DNA from 2 places in the Pedobacter sp. 01N310 genome. Region 2 is predicted to be linked to the other one. Evidence: riboswitches for the same ligand, from Rfam matches in the RefSeq annotation. Region 2 holds a riboswitch; the other holds the start of a gene.
The links. A riboswitch is a leader RNA that binds a small molecule or an ion and turns the genes downstream of it on or off. The one in region 2 is predicted to bind S-adenosylmethionine.
Positions count from the first base shown of each region.

Region 1: linked by a shared signal. The riboswitch ahead of metH (methionine synthase) and the one ahead of AC1DNH_RS01390 (transferrin receptor-like dimerization domain-containing protein) in region 2 are both predicted to bind S-adenosylmethionine.

Region 1 is NZ_JBFTSB010000004.1:6,171-13,879, forward strand. Features, by position in the region: gene AC1DNH_RS09940 (histidine decarboxylase) at 1-528, opposite strand, end outside; gene AC1DNH_RS09945 (S41 family peptidase) at 679-2,286, opposite strand; gene murQ (N-acetylmuramic acid 6-phosphate etherase) at 2,477-3,280, shown strand; gene AC1DNH_RS09955 (hypothetical protein) at 3,449-4,015, shown strand; gene AC1DNH_RS09960 (Bax inhibitor-1/YccA family protein) at 4,054-4,797, shown strand; SAM riboswitch class I at 4,911-5,015, shown strand; gene metH (methionine synthase) at 5,149-7,709, shown strand, end outside.
Region 2 is NZ_JBFTSB010000001.1:400,468-408,176, reverse strand. Features, by position in the region: gene AC1DNH_RS01395 (SusC/RagA family TonB-linked outer membrane protein) at 1-293, opposite strand, end outside; gene AC1DNH_RS01390 (transferrin receptor-like dimerization domain-containing protein) at 309-2,531, opposite strand; SAM riboswitch class I at 2,611-2,715, opposite strand; gene AC1DNH_RS01385 (ArsR/SmtB family transcription factor) at 3,019-3,294, shown strand; gene AC1DNH_RS01380 (MFS transporter) at 3,354-4,493, shown strand; gene AC1DNH_RS01375 (DUF92 domain-containing protein) at 4,829-5,542, opposite strand; gene AC1DNH_RS01370 (putative glycolipid-binding domain-containing protein) at 5,813-6,358, opposite strand; gene AC1DNH_RS01365 (TlpA family protein disulfide reductase) at 6,715-7,485, shown strand; gene AC1DNH_RS01360 (hypothetical protein) at 7,565-7,709, shown strand, end outside.

The sequences.
Region 1 (7,709 bases), on a different contig from region 2:
GGTCATGGTGGTGCCAATATTCGCCATAATGATAACAGGCATGTGGCGGTTCATCCTAATGGTGTGTTCAAGGTCTTCGTAATCGATTTCTCCATTTTCCTGGGTACGGATGACGATGTTTGACATGTTGAGTAAGTGCAGGTTCTTTTGTACACTATAATGTGTAGCTTCAGAGTAATAAACCATTCCTTTTGGATGTAATTCGCGGGCAAGGTACAAGCCATAAAGATTTCCTTCTGAACCGCCATTGGTTACATAACCCCACCAGTTATCTGCAGGCGCTCGGAAAAGTTCAGCAAAAAACTGGACTACTTCTTTTTCGAGTTCACGTGAGCCTACGGCATAGGTTGAAGTAACAAAAGGATCACCCAGGTTGTTCATCGGATATTTTAAAAAATCTGAAAGTGTCTGATAATCGAAGTCCTTTGAAACGGGATAACCTAAGAATAAATCGGTCTGTTTCTTAACGTTCTCTAATAGATCATTTAATACCTGTTGATCTTTTTCCTTTAATTTGCTCGCTTCCATAAGATATGATTTGCTGGCAAAATTAATAAAACAAAATATAGTATTATTATTTGTGATTAATTAAGAACATTATGCTGAAATATTCTATTTTTGTAAAATTAAAATTCTTTTTAGCGCCTAGATTGAGGTGCCATGAAATATAAAATATGGCTATTGAAGGTTAAGTAGCGCTTGTCTTACGGCGTTGTCGGTTTGGTTTGCAGCCTTGTAATAACCTACGTCGCCTAGATAATAACGGCAAAGCAAAGCTTTTAAATCATTCAAGATCACATTTTTCGAATTATACAATTGAAAACGGTCTATCGCTACATTTTTGCGTTGAAGATACCCGATAAAGTCTTTAAAGTCGTTATCATTTATAGTAAAGATATTGATATTCTGCTCAACAAAACTGGCACTATACTTATTGGTAAGTACATTAAATACATAATCAGAAAGCACTTTTTTGCTCACTAAATTGCTGTAAAACTTATTGTAGCCACTTGTGTCTAATTTTACAAATACATCTGGCTGGATACCGCCAATCGGTTTAACTTTTCTGTTGGGCTGAATATTTACGCCTTCTGTTTTCTCAATAGAATCTTGAAAAGAGGTCCGGTCTCCGGTAAGCTCTCCGTCCATCATACGCTCGTCTAATTCATGTTTGTAGGCGTCGTAACCTTTTTTATACGATTTTTGGATACTGCGACCAGATGGTGTGTAATATCTAGCGATGGTTAAGTTCAATGCAGAACCGTCGCCAAAAGCAAACTGCTCTTGTACCAAACCTTTGCCAAAAGAACGGCGGCCAACAATAATTCCGCGTCCCAGATCCTGGATGGCTCCAGCTACAATTTCGCTGGCCGAAGCGGTATTTTCATTAATCAGGATAGCCAGTTTGCCATTTTGAAAAGCGCCAGTGCCCGTAGAAAAATAATCGGTACGTGGCTCATGTTTACCCTGTGTATATACAATAAGTTTGTTCTCGGCTAAAAACTGATCGGCCAAACCTGTAGCAGCAGTAAAATAACCACCTCCATTGTCACGCAAATCAAGAATCAGTTTTTTCATGCCCCTTGCTTTCAGGTTATTGGCTGCAACAGAAAAGTCGTTATCGGTATTAGCGCCAAACTTGCTGATCCGTACATAACCTGTTTCGTTATTGATCATATAAGCTGCATCAATACTGCTGATGTTTACTTTGCCTCGTGTAACCATAATGCGGTTACTTTGCGGTGTGCCTGGATGTAAAAGCACCACGCTAACACCTGTTCCAGATCTGCCTTTAAAACGGCCCGTAAGTTGGTCTTTTGGTAAATTTCTTCCACTTACAACTGCCGTATCGATACTTAGGATTTTATCGCCCAATTTTATCCCCGCCTGGTAAGCTGGGCCATCTTTAACCACGCCGGTAACCATCATGGTATCGTTAAGCATATAATATTCTATGCCCACACCCTCAAAGTTCCCTTCCAGGTTATCGGTCATATCCTGCGCATCGGTTGGTGGCAGGTAAACACTATGTGGATCGAGTTGGTGCAGAACGCTATCTATGGGTAAGTTTTGAAGCGAATCGGTATTGATATCATCAACATAATTACCGTTGATGATGTGTAAGATCTCATTTAATTTCTCATCGCTGTTGTTGGCGAGTTGAGGGCTCTTTTTAACGCCAAAACCTTGATCTTTAATAAATTTTATGCCCAAAAACATACCCACTATTAAAATTACAGAATAGCTTGCAGCGATCAGTACGTTATTTCGGGTGTTTTTTTTCATCAGCGTTACTGCAAATTTATGAAAATTAGCGAGTTGATATATTTTTTAACTGCATTTTCATGTCTTTTGTTTATAATATTTAACATTAATTAACGCGATGGAACAATAGGTTGAAATTTATGACAGATATTTTTAGGTTTTTACGGTAGTTTTTAGAAAGAATTTACCGAATTTTATCAAAATTAAATTTATGAATAGAGTTACCGAGCAAGAATCTAACTATAACCACATCGATCAGATGTCGGTGTTAGAAGTTTTGCAGGGCATTAATAACGAAGATAAAACTGTAGCATTTGCAGTTGAAAAATCTTTGCCTCAGATCGAAAAATTAACATCGGCAGTGGCCGAGCGAATGAAAAAAGGTGGCCGTCTCTTTTATATAGGTGCGGGTACCAGTGGTCGTTTAGGTGTAGTAGACGCATCAGAATGCCCACCTACATACGGTGTTCCTTTTGATTGGGTTGTTGGAATTATTGCCGGTGGAGATACAGCCATTAGAAGAGCGGTAGAATTTGCTGAAGATGACGCCGAACAAGCCTGGAAAGATCTTCAGGAATTTGAAATTAACGAGAAAGATTGTTTGGTTGGTCTGGCAGCGTCAGGTACTACGCCATATGTAATCGGCGGATTAAACACGGCACGTAAGCATGGTATTTTAACAGGTTGCATCGTTTGTAATACCGGCGGACCTATTGCTGCAGAATCGGATTTTCCGGTTGAAGTGGTGGTTGGCCCTGAGTTTGTAACCGGCTCTACCCGTATGAAATCTGGTACGGCTCAAAAAATGGTGTTAAACATGTTAAGCACTACCGTTATGGTTCAGTTGGGGCGTGTAGTTGGCAATAAAATGGTCGATATGCAGTTAACCAACCATAAACTGGTAGACCGCGGTACACAAATGGTGGCCGATGAACTAAATATAGGTTACGATGAAGCAGCTGAGTTGTTAACCCGTTACGGAAGTGTACGTAAAGCAGTTGAAGCAGGACACTAAGAAATGAGAGAAGGATAGAAGGATTGAATGAAAATGAATTAGTGAATGAAAGAATGATTGAAGGATAGGATGTAGAAACGATCTTAACATTCACTCATTCAAAACTCAATCATTCAATAACTTATCTAGTCACTCATTCAAAATTCAATTATTCAATAATTAAAGTATATGCACGAAATTGAGCCTTATTACCAGTGGAGAGATGATTATATTTCGGCAGAAGATGAGCGTTCGCCATTTTACAATACCGAATATTCAGAACTTTACTTCGATAAGCAGATTTACAATTTTTTACTGCACCCGCAATGGGACGAGTTTGGTTCGAATACCTTATACATGAAGGTGTTATACGCCGATTATGATCGCAGTTATGCCGTTATAGAATTTATAGGAGAATGGAACGATGCCATTAACAACGATATTATGCTGCTGAAACGCGATATTTTAGAGCTGATGATGGATGAAGGCATTAATAAATTTATCCTGATCGGTGAAAATATACTGAATTTTCATGCCTCTGATGACAGTTATTACGAAGAGTGGTTTCAGGAAGTAGAAGATGGCTGGATTGTTGGAGTTAATTTTCAGGAACACGTAATCACCGAGTTTCGCGATAATAACATCGATTATTACATTAACTTTGGCGGTGCATTTGACAATCTGCCATGGCGCACATTAAAACCTTTACAGTTCTTTAAAAAAGTTGAAGAATTGCTGACAAAAAGATTAAACTAAATATTTATTTTTATATAGTTAAATACACAAAATTTAAAATGGAACAACAAAATTATCAATATCAAAAAGACAGTGTTTTTGTACAGGAAAGATCTGTTTCTAAAAAATTCTTTGCAAACGTTTTCTTGTGGATGTTCGTGGCATTGTTATTATCTACGCTTTCTGCCTTTTATATTTCTAACAGTGAAAGTGCATTAAGATCGTTAATCGATTTTGAAACCGGCAGAAGAACTGCTTTAGGTTACGTAGCCATGTTTGCACCACTTGGATTAGTTTTATTAATGGGCGCGGGTTTTAACAAATTATCTTATGGTGCACTATTAGGCGTTTTTGTGCTTTTCTCTATTTTATTAGGAGTAAGTTTAAGCTTTATTCTCTTAATTTATACCGGGGCGTCTATAATTACCTGTTTCGCTGCGGCTGCGGGTATTTTCGGTATTATGGCATTTATGGGCTATACCACTAATATTGATCTCAGTAAGTTCGGCCCTATCTTAATGGTAGGTGTTGCGGGATTATTTATTGCGAGCATTCTTAACATGTTTATTAAAAGCGAACAATTTAGCCTGATTATGGCTTTTGTAGGTATTGCGGTATTTACTGCGTTAACGGCTTATGATGTGCAGAAAATTAAAAGAATTGGGATGGGAATTCAGGAGAGTGGAGAAGCAATTCCAGAAGCAGACACTAAAAAACTGGCAATAATGGCTGCTTTGAATTTATATTTAGATTTCATCAATATCTTCCTTTTCTTACTTCGTATTTTCGGAAGCAGAAAATAGTCATTAACAGAACAATATTCTTAAGGCCGTGCAGAATTGCATGGCCTTTGTAATTTTATTTGGTAGCAAAGCGATAAATTTTGGAATTGATGTTGCTTTGTTGCATTTTTGTATGCTTATTAAGAAAGACGGAGGGATTAGACCCAACGAAGTCTTAGCAACCTGTAACCATACAAGGTGCTAAATTCTATTCTGCAAATAGCGGAAACAGATAAGTTTAGGATTACGATTCACGTACCAACTTTTTAAATAAGCCTTTTAGAGACTTGAGACCATAGATTTGAGATTTGAGACATTGTGTCTTATCCACTCTCATATCTGATATCTCATATCTCAAATCTTACAACAAGAATGAGCATAAGAGAAGAATTAGAAAAACGTATTTTGGTGATTGATGGTGCAATGGGTACCATGATTCAGCGATATACCTTAACCGAAGAAGATTTTAGAGGGGAGCGATTTAAAAACCATCCCTGTGATGTAAAAGGCAATAATGATTTGCTCAACATCACACGTCCGGATATTATTAAAACAATACACCTGGAGTACCTGGCCGCTGGTGCCGATATTATCGAAACCAATACGTTCAGTACACAGCGCATTTCCATGGCCGACTACCAGATGGAAGACCTTTCTTACGAAATGAGTTTTGAGGGCGCGCGGGTGGCAAAAGAAGCTGTAAACGTGTTCATGGCTGCAAATCCAGGCCGTAAATGTTTTGTGGCCGGTGCTATTGGCCCAACCAACCGTACCCTTTCCATGTCGCCGAATGTAAACGATCCTGGTTTTAGGGCAGTTTATTTTGATGAGCTCGAAGCCGCTTATTATGAGCAGGTGCGTGGTTTGGTAGATGGTGGTTCTGATGTATTATTAATCGAAACCATTTTCGATACTTTAAATGCTAAAGTGGCTATTGTAGCCATTAAAAAATATGAAGAGGTAATTGGCCGTAAACTGGAGATTATGATTTCTGGTACCATTACCGATGCCTCTGGAAGAACACTTTCAGGTCAAACTGCCGAAGCTTTCTTAAACTCTGTAATGCATGCAAAACCGTTAAGTATCGGTTTTAACTGTGCTTTGGGTGCTAAAGAAATGCGTCCGCATATTGAGGAGCTTGCTGCAAAAGCTGGCTGTTATGTTTCGGCCTATCCAAATGCAGGTTTACCAAACGAGTTTGGTGCTTATGATGAACAGCCGCATGAAACGGCACATTTAGTTGACGATTTTATTGCCTCTGGTTTTGTGAATATTGTAGGCGGCTGTTGTGGTACCACGCCAGAGCACATTGGCTGTATTGCCAAAAATGCCCGAAAAGCAGAACCCCGTAAAATACCTGTATTGGAGCCTTACATGCGTTTAAGTGGGCTTGAGCCTGTAACCATCACCCCAGAAAGCATTTTTGTAAATATTGGTGAAAGAACAAATATTACCGGATCTCCCAAATTCTCTAAACTGATTTTAGGTGGAGATTATGAAGCCGCACTGGCCGTTGCTCTGCAACAGGTTGAAGGTGGTGCGCAGGTAATTGATGTGAATATGGATGAGGGGATGTTGGATTCGGAAGCAGCAATGACCAAATTCTTAAATCTCATTGCCTCCGAACCTGATATTGCCAAATTGCCCATCATGGTCGATTCATCCAAATGGTCGGTTATTGAAAATGGCTTAAAATGTTTGCAGGGAAAAGGAATTGTAAACTCTATTTCACTAAAAGAAGGGGAGGAGAAATTCCGCGAAAGTGCACGCAAAATTATGCAATACGGTGCTGCGGTAGTAGTAATGGCTTTTGATGAGCAAGGACAGGCCGATAATTATGAGCGCAGAAAAGAAATCTGTAAAAGAAGTTACGATATTCTGGTGCACGAAATTGGTTTCCCGCCAGAGGATATTATTTTCGATCCGAACATTTTAACTGTTGCAACCGGATTAGAAGAACATAATAATTATGCTGTCGATTTTATAAATGCCACACGGTGGATTAAAGAAAACCTACCTCATGCTAAAGTGAGCGGAGGGGTTTCTAATATTTCTTTCTCTTTCAGGGGAAATAATACCGTTCGCGAAGCAATGCACTCCGCATTTCTTTATCACGCCATTCAGGCTGGGTTAGATATGGGGATCGTAAATGCAGGGATGCTAGAAGTTTATCAGGAAATTCCACCCGAATTGTTAGAAAGGGTGGAGGATGTACTCTTAAACCGAAGAGACGATGCTACAGAGCGTTTGGTAGAATATGCCGATACCGTAAAATCGAAAGGTAAAGAGGTAGTTAAAGATGAAGAGTGGAGAAAAGGTTCTGTTGAAGAGCGATTATCTCATTCTTTAGTAAAGGGAATTGTAGAATACCTGGATGATGATGTGGAAGAAGCCAGACAAAAATATGCCCGCCCGATTCAGGTAATCGAAGGACCGTTGATGGATGGGATGAACATTGTGGGTGATTTATTCGGTGCCGGAAAAATGTTCTTGCCACAAGTGGTAAAATCGGCAAGGGTAATGAAAAAAGCCGTAGCCTATTTATTGCCATTTATCGAACAGGAAAAGCTGGATAATCCCGATCAGGATCAAAGTTCATCTGCAGGAAGAGTTTTAATGGCCACCGTAAAAGGCGATGTGCATGATATTGGAAAAAATATTGTGGGTGTAGTATTGGCTTGTAATAACTTCGAAATTGTTGACATGGGCGTGATGGTTCCTGCGCAGGAAATCATCAAAAAAGCCAAAGAAATAAAAGCCGATATTATTGGTTTAAGTGGATTGATTACACCATCATTGGATGAAATGGTTCACTTTGCCAAAGAAATGGAGCGCGAAGGTTTTACCATTCCCTTAATTATCGGTGGGGCCACTACTTCAAGAATCCATGCTGCTGTAAAAGTAGCGCCAAATTATTCAGGACCTGCTATCCA
Region 2 (7,709 bases):
TCTTTCAATTCCACATTAATTTCTGATCGGTTATTGATAGCTACAACCTGTTCTAAATAGCCCTGAAAATGGATGATGATACTATCAGCTTTTTGAGATAAGTTTAAATTAAATTCTCCTTTACCATTGGTGCTGGTGCCGATTTTGGTACCTTTTAATTTTATGGTAGCGCCAATAAGTGCTTGCTTATCTTTACTGTCGGTGATCTTACCGCGAATGGTATTTTGAGCAAAAGCCTGCAAACTGCTAAGCAAAACAAAGCAGACTATTAAATGGGTAAAAAATAGTTTCATTTTTATGGATTATAATTAAGGATGATTGGTCTGGTTGAGAAATTGAGTGAGTTTTGAGATTGAAGTTGTTAACACGAGAATTTGTACCTGTACATCTTTTGTATGGTACTGCTCAATGGCTTCTCTCACACCGGGAAGGGTTTTAACGCCATAGCCGGTGTACAGACCAGGGGCATAAATGCTATGCCTATACCACGGACGCCCAGGTAAACCTGCTTGTAGAAGCAATTGTTTTTCAGCCTGAAAAAGTAAGGTATTGAGTTGATCAGTTTTAGTATCCGAAGCGAGTGCAGCAGATACGATCTGATCAAGTTTTGATGATGCAGTTTTTAAACTATCTACTGCTAAGTTCAGTGCTTTAAAATCAAACTCTGGTAATTCAACCTGTACAGGAGGATTTTTCAAGTTTTCTTTAGGATCGTTGGCGAGCTGATAAGCACCACTTAAAACGAGCTTATTCTGGCTTTGAGCACCTTCCCTAAGCTGTTTTGCCAAAGCGTTTACTTCAGTAACATAAGTCGCTATTTTAGCCTGAAGATTAGAAAAATTAAATGGAAGTACATCTGCATTGGCCAAACGTAATACCGCCCGGCCAGCCGTTTGCGATAAGGCCAATCCGTATTCAAAACCTGGATCTTTAAACTTCACAAAGTTGTCGTAAGTATCGAAATTGGTATGGTACTCTCCTCCTTCATCTTCCCCGCCAAAACCAAGGCTTAAAGTAGGGATGCCGAGGTGCTGCAAAAACGCTGAATAATCTGATCCTGTGCCGAGCGCGCCCAGATCGAGTGTTTGGCTATCTTGTATTTTCTTACGGTCGGTAAGCGAGGCTGTAGAAATGGTTTTATTGGCTTTCCACCGCTCAAAAATATTAGAACCAACCTGAGGGTCTTTTACATCTTTCGAAATTTCTGAAACAAAATTTTCTAAAGCATGGGAACCGCCAGCTTCCAAAAAGCCACGGCCATTGCCATCCGAATTGATGTAGGCAACCGCTTTACTGTTTAACTCGTCTGCATGGTCTTCTACCCATTCTGTTGAACCTAAAAGCGATTGTTCTTCTCCATCCCAGGCAATATAAACAAGTGTTCGTTTAGGTTTTATACCTGCCTTTGCCAATTTTCCGATAGATTTTGCTTCTTCCAAAAGGGAGGCCAGCCCACTTACCGGATCTGCAGCGCCATTTACCCAGGCATCGTGATGATTACCACGTATAATCCACTGATTTTTAAATTTACTTCCCTCAAGTTTTGCTACAACATTGTATGCTGGCACAATATCCCAGTTAAAAGCCAGGTTTAAACGGACCACGGTACTTCCATCGCCAATGTGATAGGTAACGGGCAAGCCACCGCTCCAATCGGTAGGTACCACCTCACCTTTAAGTGCAGCAAGCAATGGCAAAGCATCGTGATAACTAATGGGCTGAACCGGAATTTTAAGAATCGTTTTGGCATCTGCCCGCTCCAACCTTTTGGCATTCTTGGTAGAACCGATTCCGGGTGTTAATGGATCACCGGGATAAATTACCATATCCATTACCGATCCCCGTTGAACAGCAAATTCTGGCTTGTAGGCGCCTTGCGGATATACATCTCCTTTCACAAAGCCGTCATCTTTTGGGTCCGAATAAATGATACAGCCCACCGCACCATGTTCGTAGGCTATCTTAGGTTTAGTGCCCCGCCACGATCTGCCATATTTTGCAATAACAATCTTGCCTTTTACGCTGATACCTAAACGCACCAACTTTTCATAATCAGCTGGTAGACCGTAATTTACAAAAACAAGACCTGCACTAACATCACCATCGGCACTCCAGGCATTGTAAGGAGGCAATTGCCCTTGCTGTGCGGTTGCTAAATCTTCCTTAATAGCCTTTTCTTCAAGCGAGGCACTGTATTTGTTGCTCCCTAAAAGTTCTACCGAACGGGCTTTAGGCGTTGGAAACAAAACATAATAAGTCTCTATTTTTGCGTCCCAGCCATAACTTCTAAACTTTTTCAATACAGATTCTGCTACTGTTTTACTTCCTTTAGCACCCAAGTGGTGAGGGTTGGCAGAAAGTTCTTTTATGGTAGCCCCTATATTTTCTTTATTAAGCCCGGCATCAAATTTCTGCTCAATAACACGCTGTATCGGAATATTTTGGGTTTTAAATCCACTCAGCCTATTCTGCGCCAATAAAGGAAGCCAGAGCAATTGAATAGCCGTAAAAAGTGTAAAAGTTTTCTTCATTTTCTGATTTTTTTAGGAGTTCTTTTACCAGAAAAACTTTGAGCGACCTCAAAATCAATTAGCATGCGGATGCATAACCAACTTATCTTCTCCACCCTTGGGCAGAAAGGAATTAGCACCTTTTACAAGTGTATAGGTTGCTCAGACGTCATAGGGCCCTTCCCTCAGTCTTTCTGGATAAGTATTATATAATGATGCAAAGCTAAAAATAATAATCTAGTATTCCTATAGGATTTATATTATTTATTTAAATAACGCGGTTGACAGTCTTTTTAAAACTGACTGCCTTTGTTTTTTTTCGATCTTGCTAAAGGGATATATGCAAACCAGATCTTGGATTTTGCCACTTCTTACTGGGATCTCCCTGATGACTAAAAATCTTTATCCTAAAACAATCAATAAACATAGATACATTTCTATATATCAATATTAAAATTTACCTTTGCCAAGGCTTTACCCCTTGTTAATTTGGAGCAAAGCAAGAAAAATGGATAACAAAAAGATAGAAAAGATATCCCGGGCACTAAGTGATACCAACAGGATAGCCATTTTACAGGAATTTAAAAAAAAGAAAGATTGCCTCTATTGTGCAGAAGTAAATGATCTTTTAGACCTGACACAACCTTCCGTTTCCCACCATTTAAAGCAACTGGTTGATGRAGACCTGTTGTTGCCTCAAAAAGAAGGACGTAATTTCAAATACCTGCTGAACGAGAAAGTGCTCAATGAGTACATCGCCTGCCTAAATTCGTTAAAGGATTAAGGGCACTTACACATGAAATTAGAAACAAATTACCTATACACATCGAAATATTTGAATATATGAATAAGTCTATATATATACTGGCATTAGGTGCCTTTGGCATTATCACTACCGAATTTGGCGTTATCGGCATCTTGCCAACGATCAGCAGGGAGTTTGGCGTTTCTGTGGATACAGCCGGGTGGTTATTAAGTGCCTTTGCTATAACAGTTGCCGTATCGTCTCCATTTATAACTGCCCTTACTTCTAAGATCAATCGCAAGTTCTTATTATGCCTTGTTTTGGGTGTTTTTATACTCTCAAACCTGCTTTCAGCTTTTTCCCCTAGCTTTACCATTTTGATGATCGCGAGGATTTTGCCTGCCTTCTTCCACCCGCTGTTCTGGAATATTTCGCTAGCAGTAGCGTTCAAACAAGGCGGAGCCAAAGCAGTATCGGTCGTCATGACTGGGCTCAGCATCGCTACGGTTTTGGGTGTACCCTTAACTACCTATGCTGCTGATTACTTTCATAACTGGCAGGCATCTTTTTTCTTAACCAGTATTATCAGTTTAATTGCCTTTTTAGGCCTGCTATTTGTTGTGCCATCTATGCCGGGCAACAGCGAAAAATCTGCTGAAAGCCAGTTGTATGTTTTAAAGGATACCAAGCTTTGGCTAAACCTGGTTTCCACCGTACTTACACTTGCAGCCATGTTCTCGAGCTATAGCTACCTTGCCGCGTACCTTGAAAACATTTCGAATATGAACGGCGCTCAAATTAGCATTATGCTGCTCCTATTTGGTGGAATGGGGATTCTTGGTAACTGGTTAATGGGCATTGCACTCGGTAAAAATGTAATCTTAACCAGCCGGTTCTTTTTTATTCTTTTGATAGCTGTGCAAATATTGGCTTATTATTTTGGAACAATTTTTATCCCTATGGTAATTATTGTTTCCTTATGGGGCATGATCCATACAGGTGGATTTTTAGTGCCCAACATTCGAACCACTCAATCCGTTCCCCATAATGCATTGGAATTTGTAAACAGTCTTTTAACATCTTGCTATAATATCGGTATTTCATTAGGCGCATTCTTAGGCGGCATTGTAATCGCGAAGTTTGGTGTCCACGAAATAATCTGGATGGCAGTGCCTCTTCTGTTACTGGCTTACTTATTGAGTTTTGTAAACTCAAGAAAGAAAGCATTGGTTAATTAATAATTTATCAATCTTAAAATATTAAAACTGAGTACATGCTCAGCATTATCAATGATCTTACAGGACAATCCAAGATTTTATAGTGATAAATATAGTCCTTTTGGCTGATTACTTTCAAGAGCGTTAACGAACTTTAACTAAAAAACCCCAACTCAATTAAAAATTTTACCGAGTGTCTCCCATGCCCAATGTTCGTTAAGTTAAGCGTTTTTAACCATAGATGCACCCAGATAACACGGATTTTCATATCTGTGTGCATCCTTTCTATCTGTGGTTAAATTATTTTTGCTTGTGCCGAATGGCTTAAGGTGTAATGGGAATAAATAAACCCAGACTTAAAGAAAAATCTCCAACAACACAATTACAATCGCTGCTGTCAATGTATTCAAAAAATTGACCACATCATTCCCGATCAACCCCCTCCGCTCCAGCACAGCCCCTAATATGGAATCAGTAAGGTTACCCAACGTACCTGCAAGAACAATAAAGAAAAAGCTGATACTCCATCCCCATCCTAGCGCATAAATGCCAGCAATAATACAGCTACCTGCTATACCGATCAGGGTCCCTTCCAGACTGATCACCCCGTCCATTCCGCAGCGGTCGGGCTTAAAGGAAATAACATTAAAAAACCGTCTTCCATAAAGCATCCCCAGCTCGGAGGACAGGGTATCCGCTGTAGCCGAGGCAAAGGCTGCCGCCATTGCCGGAAGCATCAAATAAGCCAGCCGGGGATAAGACAGGGTAACTATAGCTGCAATGGCCGCAGCCCCGGCATTGGCCAGTACCTGCATTGCATTACGGCCTTTTTTTTCTTCATCCTTAGTGGCAAAAGCCTGCTTTCTGTGCCGCTCCAAGGAGGTGGCAGCAGAACCGAGGATAAAAAACATGGTCATCATCGCAAGCCCGAAGTAACCTGCAGCGGTAAAAATAAGGCATGCCAGTACCCCGCCCGTAAAAGCGGCCAGAACCGTCAGTTTTTTTGCCAAGATACTGTAGGCCATGCCTAAAATAATGATGATAGGCAAAAAGATGCCGCTATTGAACATATCACAAATATATTTGAAATATATTCACGAAAAAGCACATGGAAATATTTGTGCTGTTACGAACTACCAAAAACGTCAAAATCGACCGTGGTCACAAGTCTTGGGTTACCAAAGAGATCGATAAAAGTAACGGTTAGTTGTACTTCGGTTTGATAAGAAAACGAGCAGCCATTTTCCCTGAAATACCCAATCTTACTGCTGATTATCCATGCAGAGATTGAAATCAAGAAGGAGCCCGAAATGAATTTAAACGACCAGAATAAACGGGTGCTATTTTTCGCGGAATAGTTTCGGGTATTCAATTACCAATCCATACGGATCGGTTTTTAGCTCGGCCTTAAATGTCGATTTTTCGTTTTCATACAGGTATACCGAATTTGATATTTTAGTATAATACTGCCTTACAGGTATTATCAGATCAGCAATAATGTCTATGTATATCACCTCGATCCTATTGCTCAATTGCCCAATAAAAACCAACCTTCTTATCGGCAATGTATTGGTAAAAGGTGTTAATGAAATATCAATATCGACACAACCATCAAATCGATGATCAATCTTATTGTTGACCAGCCAATGATCACCTTTCTTTTCTAGAAGAAGTGTTTTTTCATTTCCGCCCAATATGACATTTATTTCAACGAAATAGGTTTCCCACAACGTATCCGTAAGAATTTTATATAAGATTTTAGTCGCCTGGTTATTAACCTGGCATGTAATAATCGATGTAACTGCGACACCATTATCTGTTTCCGTTAAGGTACAATTTTCCAGGGACCTGTATTCCAAGCCTTCCCATGTTATGTTTCTCTCCATTATGATTTGAAATTAAACAATCTTAATGCCGACTTGGTTTTAAGCAGCTTAATTCACGGTCCAATAAGGCGAAAACTGGAAAATTATTTTATTTAGAGATTTAACTGCGTATTTCTAGAAAAATAGTTCTCTTCACTTTTTGATGGCAGCTCAAGTTTCCCGCTAATAATTATGTTGAAATCGCTTTTAAATAATATTATCTAGGCTATTGATTGAAAATAATTACTAGCCACAAAAAAGAGCAAGAACGTCAAAGCCTCTTTGACGTTATCGCTGAAGAAAGCACACTTAAAAAGGCTTTTACAAAAGTACGCCGCCTTGACAATAAAATAAGTATCTTCAAATAATCCATTAATATGACAACATTTCCGAAGTTTATTTTTTGTATCCTGTTGATAATTACATTTCTGGGATGTAATAGTGAAAAAGAGTTGACCCCATTGGTTCAGCCCACAAATATTCTTCAAGGCCGTGACCAGCTCTCAAACTATATCACACAATACGTCAACTTCGATTCTGATTATAGTGCTTTCGATACGGAAGGAAAAGCTATGGATAAACAAACGTTTCTGAGCGAGGTGCTATCCGGGCGGTACTTACCCTTAAAGTTAAAAACAGGAGCAGGTAGAAACTTATACCAACTGTACAAAATTAATGTGCTTATTGAGGACTCGCCAAAATATTATCTGATAGACCAGGCCCGTCAGGGGCTTTTTCAACTTTCGCTTGTAGGCAAGCCTGCACCAAAGTTTGAATTTGTAGATTTAACAGGCCATAGATACAACAACCAAAATACCAAGGGAAAAATTTTGGTAATGAAATTCTGGTTTATAGGCTGTATTGCCTGTGTACAAGAAATGCCTGAAGTGAACAAAATCGTTGATCGATACCAGGATCGTAAGGACATTCTTTTTGTTAGTCTTGCATCTAACAAAGTCGAACCATTAAAGAAATTCCTTAATAAGGTAACATTCAAATATCAAACTGTAGCAAACGCCGATCATTATATGGTTGATTCTATCGGCACCAGGGTATTCCCTTCACATTTGATTATTGGCAGGGATGGAAAGATCAGGAAATTTACGCTACAATATGCTGAGGTTGATAAGCTGTTGAAAACTCTTTAGCTATGAAATAATAGAAACCCCTTCCCTTTTAAAAACAAGCGTTACCCTGGGATTGTTATATATAAAACATGAAACCCTTATGGACAACTTTACCGTAACCCTTAGTCCCAATCATAAGTGCCATTTCCAGGTTGAACAGCACCCGCATCACGTTACTGGTGGCTGTAAATACAAAATCTACCAGGACGGGAAATTTGTGGCCAGTCTGGAGCCCGACAGCCGGG